DNA from 4 places in the Pantoea sp. X-Soil-ISGK-259 genome. Region 1 is predicted to be linked to each of the others. Evidence: predicted binding sites of a transcription regulator. Region 1 holds the regulator's gene; each other region holds the start of a gene.
The links. The regulator sigma-54, encoded in region 1, starts transcription at its own class of promoters, with help from an activator protein. The targets are predictions, from matches to a motif close to GTTGGCACANNTTTCGCTNT.

Region 1 (3,111 bases):
TCGCTGATGATTTCCAGCGCACGTTTTTTGCTCTGGCAGTGTACGCCGCTGCGGGTGCAGTCTGGCGAAAGCACTGTGCTCAATTCCAGTGTAAGATCGTTGTTCATTATCATTTCACTTGCGTGTTCACCAGGCCATTCGCCGCCAGCGCGTCATTACCTCTGAGACAAGCTGCGCCTGCTCAGATGACAAAACGGGGCGGATTATCCGCCCCATCCTGTCGGCTCTGCGCGCCAGGCGCGCGTTGCTAGCGTGAAGATTAGTGTTTTTTCAGTTTATCTTTGTGTTTGGTCAGCTGACGGGCCAGCTTGTCGATCAGCCCATCAATTGCCGCATACATATCTTCCGCTTCCGATGTAGCGTGCAGCTCGCCACCATTCACGTGAAGTGTTGCATCAGCCACCTGAGTGACTTTCTCAACTTTCAGGACAATATAGACCTGATTGATATGTTCAAAATAGTGTTCCAGTTTGGCAAATTTCCCGTTGACGAACTCACGCAGAGGCGGTGTGATTTCAACATGTTGCCCGGTCAGGTTCAGCTGCATAGGTCTTCCTTCTCATTTCTTTCAAACCAGTTGTTTACGCTGGTTCGATGGCGGGATGGATAAAGACTCACGATATTTGGCGACGGTACGCCGTGCCACCATAATCCCCTGATCAGATAACATTGAGGTCAGTTTACTGTCGCTCAAGGGTTTGGCTGGATTTTCCGCCGAAATTAATTTTTTCACCAGCGCACGAATCGCGGTTGAGGAGGCTTCGCCTCCACCTTCCGTATTCACATGACTGGAGAAAAAGTACTTTAGTTCAAAAATGCCACGGGGACTGTGCAGATACTTCTGCGTAGTCACGCGAGAAATGGTCGATTCATGCATCTCAACAGCCTGGGCGATATCTGCCAGCACCATCGGACGCATAAATTCTTCACCCTGCTCGAAAAACGCCTGCTGTTGCTCAACAATGCAGCGCGTTACTTTCAGCAGCGTATCATTGCGGCTTTCCAGACTCTTAATCAGCCAGCGGGCTTCCTGCAGATTACTGCGGATAAACTGACTGTCGCTGTCGTTGCGCGCTGAACTGCCCATTGCCGCATAGTGCTGATTGATCTTGAGGCGTGGCAAGCTGTCGGCATTGAGTTCAACCGTCCAGCGACTGCCAACTTTACGCACCAGGACATCGGGAATGACATATTCTGGCTCGCTGGTATTGATCGACTGACCCGGACGCGGGTCCAGCGACTGAATCAGCACCATCGCTTCTTTCAGTACATCCTCTTTGAGGCGCGTCACTCGCATCAGGCTACGGAAATCGTGATTGGCCAGCAGGTCGAGATGCTCGCTGACGATCAGGCGTGCTTCTGCCAGCATCGGTGTGTCGGGCGCATATTGCGACAGCTGCACCAGCAGACAGTCACGCAGGTCGCGCGCACCAACACCCATTGGGTCAAAACGCTGGATGCGTTTCAGCACCGCCTCAACTTCATCCACTTCGAGATCATCGTTGCCGATACTGTCCAGGATCTCCTCAAGCGAAACGGTGAGATATCCGGTGTCATCGATAGCATCGACGATAGAGGTGGCAATAGCGCGATCGGTATCACTGAAAGGCGTCAATCCAACCTGCCACATGAGGTAGTCCTGCAGTGACTGTGTCGTTTCACCCTGATAAACCGGTAACTCATCATCCTGATAATCGGTGCCAGTGCCGGAAGGCGTGCCCGCCGTGTAGATCTCATCCCAGGTGGCATCCAGCGGCAGTTCATCGGGCATCTCTTTCTGCTCAAGCGCTTCGCGTGTATCCAGCGCCTCAGACTCCGGCGATTCCCTGGAGTCGATCTCTTCATGCAGATCAGTCTGCTCAAGCAGCGGATTGCTTTCGAGTGCAAGCTGTAACTCCTGCTGGAGTTCAAGCGTAGAGAGTTGCAGCAGACGAATCGCCTGTTGCAACTGTGGAGTCATTGCCAGCTGTTGGCTGAACCTGAGTTGTAGACCTTGCTTCATAGACAGGATGGTAGTTCCCAGGTAAACATCGGTATTAACGACACCTTATCAGAGTCTGAACTCTTCACCCAAATAAACCCGCTTAACCTGCTCATCCGCAAGAATTTCATTGGGTGTGCCATGCGCAATCAGGTGTCCCTGGCTGACAATATAAGCCCGCTCACAGACCGCTAAGGTTTCACGCACGTTATGGTCGGTAATCAGCACGCCGAGGCCGCTGTCACGCAGATGCTCAATGATTTTCTTGATGTCGATAACGGAGATCGGGTCAACACCGGCAAAAGGCTCATCCAGCAGGATAAATTTAGGATTAGCGGCCAGTGCGCGTGCGATCTCAACACGACGTCGCTCACCACCCGACAGCGCCTGACCCATGCTGTCGCGCAGGTGCTCGATGTGAAACTCTTCCATCAGCTCACGGGCGCGATCCTGGCGTTGCTCTTCTGTCAGATCATCACGAATCTGCAGTACCGCCATCAGGTTATCGTAGACGCTGAGGCGACGGAAAATGGAGGCCTCCTGCGGCAGATAGCCGATGCCACGACGCGCTCGGGCATGCAGCGGCAGGATACTGATATCTTCATCATCAATAATGATACGGCCAGCGTCACGCGGGACAATACCGACCACCATGTAAAAGGTGGTGGTCTTACCGGCGCCGTTCGGACCCAGCAGGCCGACAATCTCGCCGGACTTTACCTGCAGACTGACATCTTCTACCACGCGACGGCCTTTATATGCCTTCGCCAGGTTTTCTGCGATTAATGTGGCCATAGCTATCAGTTACTCTTCTTTCCGCTGTTGGACGAACCTTTATCCTGAAGTTGCGACGGCACCAGGACGGTAGTGACGCGCTTGTTCTGGCCCTGGCTGTAAGCCTGCATTTTCTGCTCTTTTACCAGATAGGTAATACGATCGCCTTTGATGTTGCTGTCCTGCTGCTCAATGAACGCATTGCCGGTCAGTTCAACGAAGTCGTTAGCCAGTTCGTAGTGCAGCTTTGAGGCATGGCCCTGAACCGGCTTGCCGCTGTCCTGCATCTGATAGAACGTAGCGGGGTTGCCGTAGGCATCAACGATGGTTTTCTTGCTGTCGCCACCGGGACGGGT
Region 2 (3,111 bases), 410 kb from region 1:
GTGGCGACATATTGCACCTGACCGGAGAGATAGGCAGACAACGTGGTGTTGTTATCTTCATAGCGTTTTATCTGCGCATCTTTCGGCGCAACGTCGCTGAGCACCATGTCTTCTACCGCACCGCGCGTGACGCCAATCGACTTGCCGCTCAGCGCCGACGCCGCTTTGATCTCATCACCTTTCGGACCAAATACGCCCAGGAAGAACGGCGCATAGGCACGGGTAAAGTCGATCACTTTCTCACGCTCGGCATTTTTACCCATGCTGGAGATAACCAGATCGACTTTGTCAGTTTGCAGATAAGGCACGCGGTTGGCACTGCTGACCGGCACCAGCTGCAACTTAAGTTTCATCTGCTTTGCCAGATATTTCGCCGTGTCGATGTCATACCCCTGCGGCTGAAGGTCAGTGCCGACCGAGCCAAAGGGTGGGAAATCCTGCGGCACAGCGACGCGGATGACACCGCGCTTCTGGATGTCCTGCAGTTGATCGGCCAGCGCACTTCCCGCCTGAGCCATCAGTAATGCTGCAGCTGCTACCGCCATTAAAACTTTTTTCATTATGCACCCCGGTGAGATTAACGTGAAACAAAAGATTCTTTGGGATGCATTCTGCAACTAATGTGCCAATGCGGGTGGCAATTAAAAAAGGGTTAGAGGGCAGAGAGTTCCGTTGAAACTGGACGTAATCGGGACGATTACGCCGGGAAAGATGTGTTCTGAAATGGGGCAAAGCACCAAAACGGTGCCTGTTAACGGTGCTCCAGTTCGTCAAACTGCTGATACAGGTCAGCGATCTGATGTATCCGCTGACGTCCCTGAGCCAGCATTTCATGCAGCAGGGCATTAGCAATCAGGTTAACCAGACTCATGGCGGCACTGTAACTGTCGAAGGCGGAGACGCTGTCCAGCGGCGTACAGAGTTGCCACCGCGCCAGGGTAATCACCGTCTGCGCCTGTGGCTCACACAGCGCCAGCAGCGGGATACCGGCTGCCTGCAACTGCTGCATCAGCGGGCGAATGATGCGTGGACGACGACGAAAGGCCATCACGATGACCATGTCGTCCGGTGTGATATCCACCAGCTCCTCAGCCAGCGTCTGGCCCGGCTGCGGCAGAATATGCACCTGAGAACGCGCCTGTACCAGTTGCTGGCGCAGGTGCAGCGCCACCGGGTAGGCATTGCGCATACCGATGATAAAGACGCGTTTTGCCTGCGACAGCTGCTGAATAACCTCGTTAAAGTGCTGTGCATCCAGGCTGTTAACCCACTGCGTCAGATTCGCCATTTCCTGCTTATAGTGGCGTGCCAGCAAGGTATTGCCCTGCACGGCATCACGATTATCTGTCAGCGGCATGCCGCTCTGACGCAGGATGCGTAACTCATCACGCATATCTTTGTATTTCTCGTAGCCCAGACGCTTAAACAGCCTGCTGACCGTGGCTTTCGACACACCACTGAGCCGCGCCAGCTCGGCGCTGTTGTAGCTGATCAGGTCATCGAAATGGTCAAACACGAAGTCAGCAATGCGCTGTTCCTGTGGCGAGAGCTGGGGATAGTGACTTCTGAGTCGTTCATCAAGCTGTTGCATAAGGCGTCCTGTAACTTTTGTTTCAGCACTTTTGTTTAGCAAAACCTAGCACAATTTACGCCAGGTTAACCGGCGCATTGTCATCGCAGGGTGAAAACTGGAACAGCTCTTGCTTTGTTATGCGTACTGTCACCCGAAGAATGAGAAAACGATGATTCAAAGCAATATGGCCCCGCAGGGGATGGCGGTGACGCCGCACCATCTGGCGAGTGAAAGCGCACTCGCGGTACTGCGTGATGGCGGTAATGCCATTGAAGCGATGGTGGCCGCCGCCGCAACTATCGCGGTGGTCTATCCACACATGAATGGACTGGGCGGCGACGGTTTCTGGCTGATTCTGCCGCCCGGTGGTGATCCTGTCGCTATCGACGCCAGCGGCGCAGCAGGTTCACTGGCTCACCGCGATTTTTACGCCGATCACCCGAAAATTCCACATCGCGGACCGAAAGCGGCGCTGACCGTAGCCGGTACAGTCAGTGGCTGGCAGGAGGCACTGATGCTCTCTAAGGAGATGGGCACCCCGCCGCTGCCGCTGGCTCGTCTGCTGCGTGATGCCATTCGCTACGCCGCCGACGGCATTCCGGTGACCGCTTCACAGAGCGCCGCCACCGCGACGTTTCGCAGTGAGTTGCAGCATCAGCCCGGCTTCAGCGCCACGTTTATGCCTGACGGCGAGGTGCCGCAGCCCGGCAGCCGTTTTACCCAGCCCGCACTGGCGAACACCCTGAGTCAGCTCACCGAAGAGGGACTCGACAGTTTTTATCGCGGCCCGCTGGCTCATCATCTGGCCGACGAGATGGCGACACTGGGCATGCCGGTGACGCTGAACGATCTGCAGCAGCATCGCGCCCGCCGCACAACGCCACTGCACCTCGCACACAGTGAAGGCGACATCTGGAATATCGCCCCGCCGACGCAGGGCATGGTGTCGCTGGCCATCCTCGGCATCACCGACTGGCTGGCGATGGCGGAGGCTGATGACGCGCAGACGGTGCACCGCATCGTTGAAGCCACCAAGAAAGCCTTTGCGCTGCGGGACAAACACATCACCGATCCGCGTCACGTTACCGAAGATCTGCAGGCGCTGCTGGATAGCGATCACCTTGCCACACTCGCCAGCCAGATCACCGATGGTGAGGCGGCAGCCTGGGGGAGCGGACGCGGCCCGGGCGATACCGTCTGGATGGGCGTGATGGACAGCAGCGGTCTGGCGGTCTCCTTTATTCAAAGCATCTATCACGAGTTTGGCAGTGGTGTGGTGCTGCCCGGCACCGGTATTACCTGGCAGAACCGTGGCGCGGCGTTTAGCCTGGATCCTGACCATTTACTCGCCCTTGCGCCCGGCAAGCAGCCGTTTCATACCCTGAATCCCGCCGCTGCACGCCTGAAAGATGGCCGGACAATGGTGTATGGCGCCATGGGCGGAGATGGTCAGCCGCAGACCCAGGCGGCGATTTTTACCCGCCATGTCATTCAGGGCCTGCCGTTACAGCAGGCGGTCAGTGCGCCGCGCTGGCTGC
Region 3 (3,111 bases), 3.2 Mb from region 1:
TAAGCCCGGGGATTTCACATCTGACTTAACAGACCGCCTGCGTGCGCTTTACGCCCAGTAATTCCGATTAACGCTTGCACCCTCCGTATTACCGCGGCTGCTGGCACGGAGTTAGCCGGTGCTTCTTCTGCGGGTAACGTCAATCGATGCGGTTATTAACCACATCGCCTTCCTCCCCGCTGAAAGTACTTTACAACCCGAAGGCCTTCTTCATACACGCGGCATGGCTGCATCAGGCTTGCGCCCATTGTGCAATATTCCCCACTGCTGCCTCCCGTAGGAGTCTGGACCGTGTCTCAGTTCCAGTGTGGCTGGTCATCCTCTCAGACCAGCTAGGGATCGTCGCCTAGGTGGGCCATTACCCCGCCTACTAGCTAATCCCATCTGGGTTCATCCGATAGTGAGAGGCCCGAAGGTCCCCCTCTTTGGTCTTGCGACGTTATGCGGTATTAGCCACCGTTTCCAGTGGTTATCCCCCTCTATCGGGCAGATCCCCAGACATTACTCACCCGTCCGCCACTCGTCACCCAAGAGCAAGCTCTCTGTGCTACCGTCCGACTTGCATGTGTTAGGCCTGCCGCCAGCGTTCAATCTGAGCCATGATCAAACTCTTCAATTTAAGTTTGATTTGCTTAAACAAGTTAAGCGGTGCTCATCTGTAAAACGTCATAATGAATTTCATTATGTGTTCACTCGTGAGGCTTTGATATTTTGTTGCGTCCTAAGACGCTGATATCAATCCTGCGAGTGCCCACACAGATTGTCTGATAAATTGTTAAAGAGCAGTGCGAACAGTGCGTTAGCGTCCTGTCGCGAGGTGGCGTATATTACGCTTTCCTCCTGCAGAGTCAACCTCTATTTCAGAAGTTTTTCTCCGGCGGCGCAGTCTCCTGTGCCTCTCAACCCGCTTCCCGTTGCCGGTGTTCCGTGTCGATGGAGGCGCATTATAGGGATCCCGTTTCAGAGCACAACCCTTTTTTTGGATCTTTTATCTGAACGGTTATAAATGATCCAGATTGATGAGATCACCAGCGATCCGGGTCAGAATTGGCTTGTCAGCTGTGTAAAATCGCATCAGGCTGCAGTGAAAACAGAACAAAGGAGAACATGATGACTTCCGCCCTACGCCCCTATAAAGATCTTTTCCCGCAAACTGGCCAGCGCGTTATGGTCGATTCAAGCAGTGTTGTCGTCGGTGATGTGATTATGGAGGATGACGTCAGCATCTGGCCGCTTGTTGCGATCAGGGGTGACGTGAATCAGGTCCGGATCGGTGCCCGAACCAATGTGCAGGATGGCAGTGTTCTGCACGTTACGCATAAATCTGCAGCCAATCCGCAAGGCTTCCCTCTTATTATTGGCGAGGAGGTCACGGTCGGCCATAAAGCGATGCTGCACGGCTGTACCATTGGCGATCGCGTGCTGGTCGGAATGGGATCGATTTTGCTTGATGGCGTAATAGTAGAAGATGAGGTGATGATTGGTGCCGGCAGTCTGGTGCCGCCAGGTAAAAGACTGGAGAGTGGCTATCTCTATCTGGGGAGTCCGGTGAAGCAAATCAGGCCGCTTAATGACAGCGAAAAAGAAGGGTTACGCTATTCCGCTAACAACTATGTGGGCTGGAAAGATGATTACCTGGCTGACGCTAACCAGACCCAGCCCTGAGCATCAACGTTATCCTGACGGATAGCCTCTTCCGCCTCATCCTCCAGATCCCAGCGATGGTGCTGAAACAGCGCCATCGCCTCTCCTTCACCAAAACGTGATATCAACGACTCACAGCTGATTGCACAGTTCAGCCGCATGCCGTTGACCAGTACCGGGAAACAAACCGCCTTGAGTTCAGCATCATAGGCTTCATCATCAGGGAACTGTATCGCCTGATTCACGACTGCATGGCCTGCTTAAGCTGAGCAATGACCGGAGCAATGTCTGGCATTACTCCGTGCCATATATAGAAGGCATGAGCAGCCTGCCCCACCAGCATACCCAAACCATCTGCCAGATGATTCGTGCCATGCCCCTGACACCAGCGCAGGAAAGGCGTCAGCCCGCTTTGGTAAAACATGTCATAGCACTGCACGCCGGAATGGATCACGTCAGAAGGTAAAGGAGGCGTTTCTCCATTCACACCGCTTGAAGTGGCATTAACGATCAGATCGAAGTGCTGACCCGTCAGCTGTTCAAAACGACATGCCCGGATAGGCCCATTCTCTCCAAACAGCGTCGCCAGCTCTTCAGCGCGTGCAGCTGTACGATTGACGACGGTCAGTGTCACGCCCGCTGAAAGCAATGGCAGAATGACGCCGCGAGCAGCCCCGCCCGCGCCCACCAGCAATACATTGTCGCCAGCGTTGATCATCTTAAGCCGCTCAAGGTCACTTAACAGGCCAATGCCATCCGTGTTGTCCCCCAGGATCTGACCATCACTGAGTTTTTTCACCGTGTTTACCGCGCCGGACAGGGCTGCACGTTCACTCAGCTGATCGGCAAACTCCCATGCCTGCTGTTTAAAAGGCAACGTCACATTGGCACCACGACCTCCCTGTTCAAAAAAGGCAGAGAGCGCCTGGGGAAAACCATCAATCGGGGCGCAGATGCGACCATAGCGATGTTCAATACCCGTCTGCTCAGCGAAAGCCTGATGGATCAGCGGTGATTTACTGTGGCTGATGGGATTACCGAAAACGGCGAATTGATCCATGAATTAACCCTGACGTATAAGTTCGCCGCTAATCACATCGCGGATTTCAGAGGGATTAAGGCGGCCACCGGTTTTTCCCGACAGAACCGGGAAGTGCTCACCAAACTGTTGCTTCACTTCTTCCGCCGTGCGGCAGGGAGGCAGACCCGACAGATTTGCGCTGGTTGAAACCAGCGGTTTACCAAATGCGCGGCAAAGCGCCTGCACATCGGGATGGTCACTGACGCGAATGGCCAGCGAATCAAACTGCCCGGTCAGCCAGCGAGGGGTTTGTGGTGGAACGGGGACGACAAAGGTCACAGGACCGGGCCAGCATGCAAACATCCGCTCACGCTGCATCACCGAAAGTTCGCGTGCGGAGATATAAGGTTCAAGCTGGGTGTAATCAGCGGCAATCAGGATAAGTC
Region 4 (3,111 bases), 560 kb from region 1:
GTTCGCAGCTATCTGGCAGACATTAACAACGGCTTTAACGAAGTGATCAGCGGCATGAGCGTGATTCAGCAGTTTCGCCAGCAGGCGCGATTTGGTGAGCGTATGGGCGAAGCGAGTCGCTCCCACTATCTGGCGCGAATGGAGACGCTGCGTCTTGATGGCTTTCTGCTGCGCCCTCTGTTGAGCCTGTTTTCAGCGATGGTACTGTGTGGGTTGCTGATCCTGTTCAGCTTCTCGGTGCCTGGCGTGTTTGAAGTCGGGGTGTTGTATGCCTTTATTACTTACCTGGGCCGCCTGAATGAGCCGCTGATTGAGCTGACCACGCAGCAATCGATGCTGCAACAGGCGGTGGTTTCTGGTGAGCGTATTTTCGAGCTGATGGATGCTACGCAGCAGCAATATGGCATCGACCCGCAGCCACTGGCTTCAGGTCGTATCACCCTGAACAATCTCAGTTTTGCCTACCGTGAAAACCGCGATGTACTCAGTGATATCAATCTTGACGTCGCACCGCGTGAATTCGTGGCACTGGTGGGCCATACCGGCAGCGGCAAGAGTACTCTGGCTAATTTGCTGATGGGCTACTACCCGGTGACGCGCGGCGAAATCCGGATTGATGACCGGCCTATTGGTGACCTGAGTCATGCCGTGCTGCGACACGGTATCGCGATGGTGCAGCAGGATCCGGTCGTACTGGCCGATACGCTGCTGGCCAATGTCCGGCTGGGCCGCGACATCAGTGAAGAGGCTGTCTGGCAGGTGCTCCAGCAGGTACAGCTGGCGCCACTGGCGCAGGCTTTACCAGAGGGAATTCATACCCGGCTGGGCGAGCAGGGCAATAATTTGTCGGTCGGACAGAAGCAGCTGCTGGCGCTGGCCCGGGTACTGGTTGATCTGCCGCAGATACTTATCCTCGACGAGGCAACAGCCAATATCGACTCCGGTACCGAACAGGCGATTCAGCAGACACTTGCGACGCTTCGTCAGCACAGTACGCTGGTGGTGATTGCGCACCGACTATCAACGATTGTGGAAGCGGACAAGATTCTGGTGCTGCATCGCGGTCGTGTGGTGGAGCAGGGTACCCATCAGCAACTGCTGGCGATGCAGGGACGCTACTGGCAGATGTATCAGCTACAACAGGCAGGTGAAAATCTGGCGTCGGGCGTGCCTGTAACATCTGAAGGTTGAGCTGCACCTTTTTTGAGCATGTTTATCAGAATAATCTGTACAAATGCACTCCTTTGACGCCTTAAGCACCAAAGGAGTGCAGTCCCTGGCAGTATTCCCCTTCATCCAGGCTTCAGGTTTCCGCTACGGTTAAAACCATGCCTTGCCGCGTCTCGCCTGACTCACTGATTAACGTCAGTTTTACACTCTGGCACAGGCTTTGCTTATATCCCTTCGTGTCCATAAACGTTACCAATTTACTCGCTGGAGGGGATCCAATGAAGCTGGTCACCGTCGTAATTAAGCCATTCAAGCTGGAGGATGTACGTGAAGCTTTATCCTCTATCGGCATTCAGGGACTGACCGTCTCCGAAGTGAAGGGGTTTGGCCGTCAGAAAGGCCATGCAGAGCTTTATCGTGGCGCAGAATACAGCGTAAATTTCCTGCCAAAAGTCAAAATTGATATCGCGATTGCCGATGATCAGCTGGACGAAGTGGTGGATGTCATCAGTAAAGCGGCTTACACCGGCAAAATTGGCGACGGTAAGATTTTCGTGGCTGAACTGCAGCGCGTCATCCGTATTCGTACCGGCGAGACCGATGAAGCCGCTCTGTAATCAAGACTCAGTACTGTGATGGGATGGAATAAAAATGAATAAAATGTTAGCTAAGTTGGGCCTCACCAGCCTGGCACTGTTACCCTCACTCGCGATGGCTGCGCCTGCCGTTGCGGACAAGGCTGATAACGCATTTATGATGATTTGCACCGCGCTGGTGCTGTTTATGTCAATTCCAGGTATCGCGCTGTTTTACGGTGGTCTGATTCGCGGCAAAAACGTTCTGTCGATGCTGACCCAGGTCGCGGTGACCTTCTCGCTGGTTTGCGTATTGTGGGTGGTCTACGGCTACTCCCTGGCGTTCAGTGAAGGCAATGCTTTCTTTGGTGGCTTTGGCTGGGCCATGCTGAAAAACATTCAACTTACCGCCGTAATGGGCAGTTTCTATCAGTATATCCACGTCGCTTTCCAGGCCTCATTTGCCTGTATCACCGTGGGCCTGATTGTCGGTGCGATCGCTGAACGTATCCGCTTCTCTGCAGTACTGATTTTTGTCGGTGTCTGGCTGACGCTCTCCTATTTACCTATCGCGCACATGGTGTGGGCGGGCGGTTTCCTGGCTCAGGATGGTGCGCTGGACTTTGCTGGCGGTACAGTAGTGCATATTAACGCCGCAGTAGCAGGTCTGGTGGGCGCTTATCTGGTAGGCAAACGTGCTGGCTTTGGTAAAGAGGCCTTTAAGCCACACAACCTGCCAATGGTCTTCACCGGCACCGCGATTCTTTATGTTGGCTGGTTCGGCTTCAACGCCGGTTCTGCGTCTGCAGCAAATGAAATCGCGGCATTGGCCTTCCTGAACACCGTCGTCGCAACCGCGGGCGCAGTCCTGGCATGGACCTTTGGCGAGTGGGCGGTACGTGGTAAGCCTTCTCTGCTGGGTGCCTGTTCAGGCTTTATTGCCGGTCTGGTAGCGATTACCCCAGCCTGTGGTTACGTTGGCGTGGGCGGATCCTTGATCATCGGTCTGGTTGGCGGCCTGGCAGGATTGTGGGGTGTGACCACCCTGAAGAAATGGCTGCGTGTGGATGATCCCTGCGATGTGTTCGGCGTACACGGCGTCTGCGGAATTGTAGGCTGTATTCTGACTGGCGTGTTTGCTTCCTCTTCACTGGGCGGCGTGGGCTATGCACAGGGCGTTACCATGGGCCATCAGGTCTGGGTGCAGCTGTTCAGCGTCGGCCTGACTATCGTCTGGTCGGGTGTTGTCGCCTTTATCGGCTTCAAGCTGGCTGACCTGATTGTTGGTCTGCGCGTACCGGAAGAGCATGAGCGTGAAGGTCTGGATGTAAACAGCCACGGCGAGAACGCTTACAACCAGTAATGT

Region 2: AC6I77_RS03760 (gamma-glutamyltransferase family protein) is a predicted target of sigma-54. The motif match lies at 1,688-1,707, and genes of this name have one in related genera.
Region 3: AC6I77_RS17130 (gamma carbonic anhydrase family protein) is a predicted target of sigma-54. The motif match lies at 817-836, and genes of this name have one in related genera.
Region 4: glnK (P-II family nitrogen regulator) is a predicted target of sigma-54. The motif match lies at 1,378-1,397, and genes of this name have one in related genera.

What each region holds. Positions count from the first base shown of each region.
Region 1 covers NZ_AP035986.1:426,310-429,420, forward strand. The annotation lists gene ptsN (PTS IIA-like nitrogen regulatory protein PtsN) at 1-107, opposite strand, end outside; gene hpf (ribosome hibernation promoting factor) at 260-547, opposite strand; gene rpoN (RNA polymerase factor sigma-54) at 569-2,002, opposite strand; gene lptB (LPS export ABC transporter ATP-binding protein) at 2,051-2,776, opposite strand; gene lptA (lipopolysaccharide ABC transporter substrate-binding protein LptA) at 2,782-3,111, opposite strand, start outside.
Region 2 covers NZ_AP035986.1:841,001-844,111, reverse strand. The annotation lists gene AC6I77_RS03770 (transporter substrate-binding domain-containing protein) at 1-560, opposite strand, end outside; gene hpxU (MurR/RpiR family transcriptional regulator HpxU) at 752-1,591, opposite strand; gene AC6I77_RS03760 (gamma-glutamyltransferase family protein) at 1,743-3,111, shown strand, end outside.
Region 3 covers NZ_AP035986.1:3,609,101-3,612,211, forward strand. The annotation lists rRNA gene AC6I77_RS17125 (16S ribosomal RNA) at 1-619, opposite strand, end outside; gene AC6I77_RS17130 (gamma carbonic anhydrase family protein) at 1,111-1,665, shown strand; gene AC6I77_RS17135 (DUF1488 family protein) at 1,632-1,889, opposite strand; gene aroE (shikimate dehydrogenase) at 1,886-2,704, opposite strand; gene tsaC (L-threonylcarbamoyladenylate synthase type 1 TsaC) at 2,708-3,111, opposite strand, start outside.
Region 4 covers NZ_AP035986.1:986,222-989,332, forward strand. The annotation lists gene AC6I77_RS04455 (SmdB family multidrug efflux ABC transporter permease/ATP-binding protein) at 1-1,191, shown strand, start outside; gene glnK (P-II family nitrogen regulator) at 1,449-1,787, shown strand; gene amtB (ammonium transporter AmtB) at 1,822-3,108, shown strand.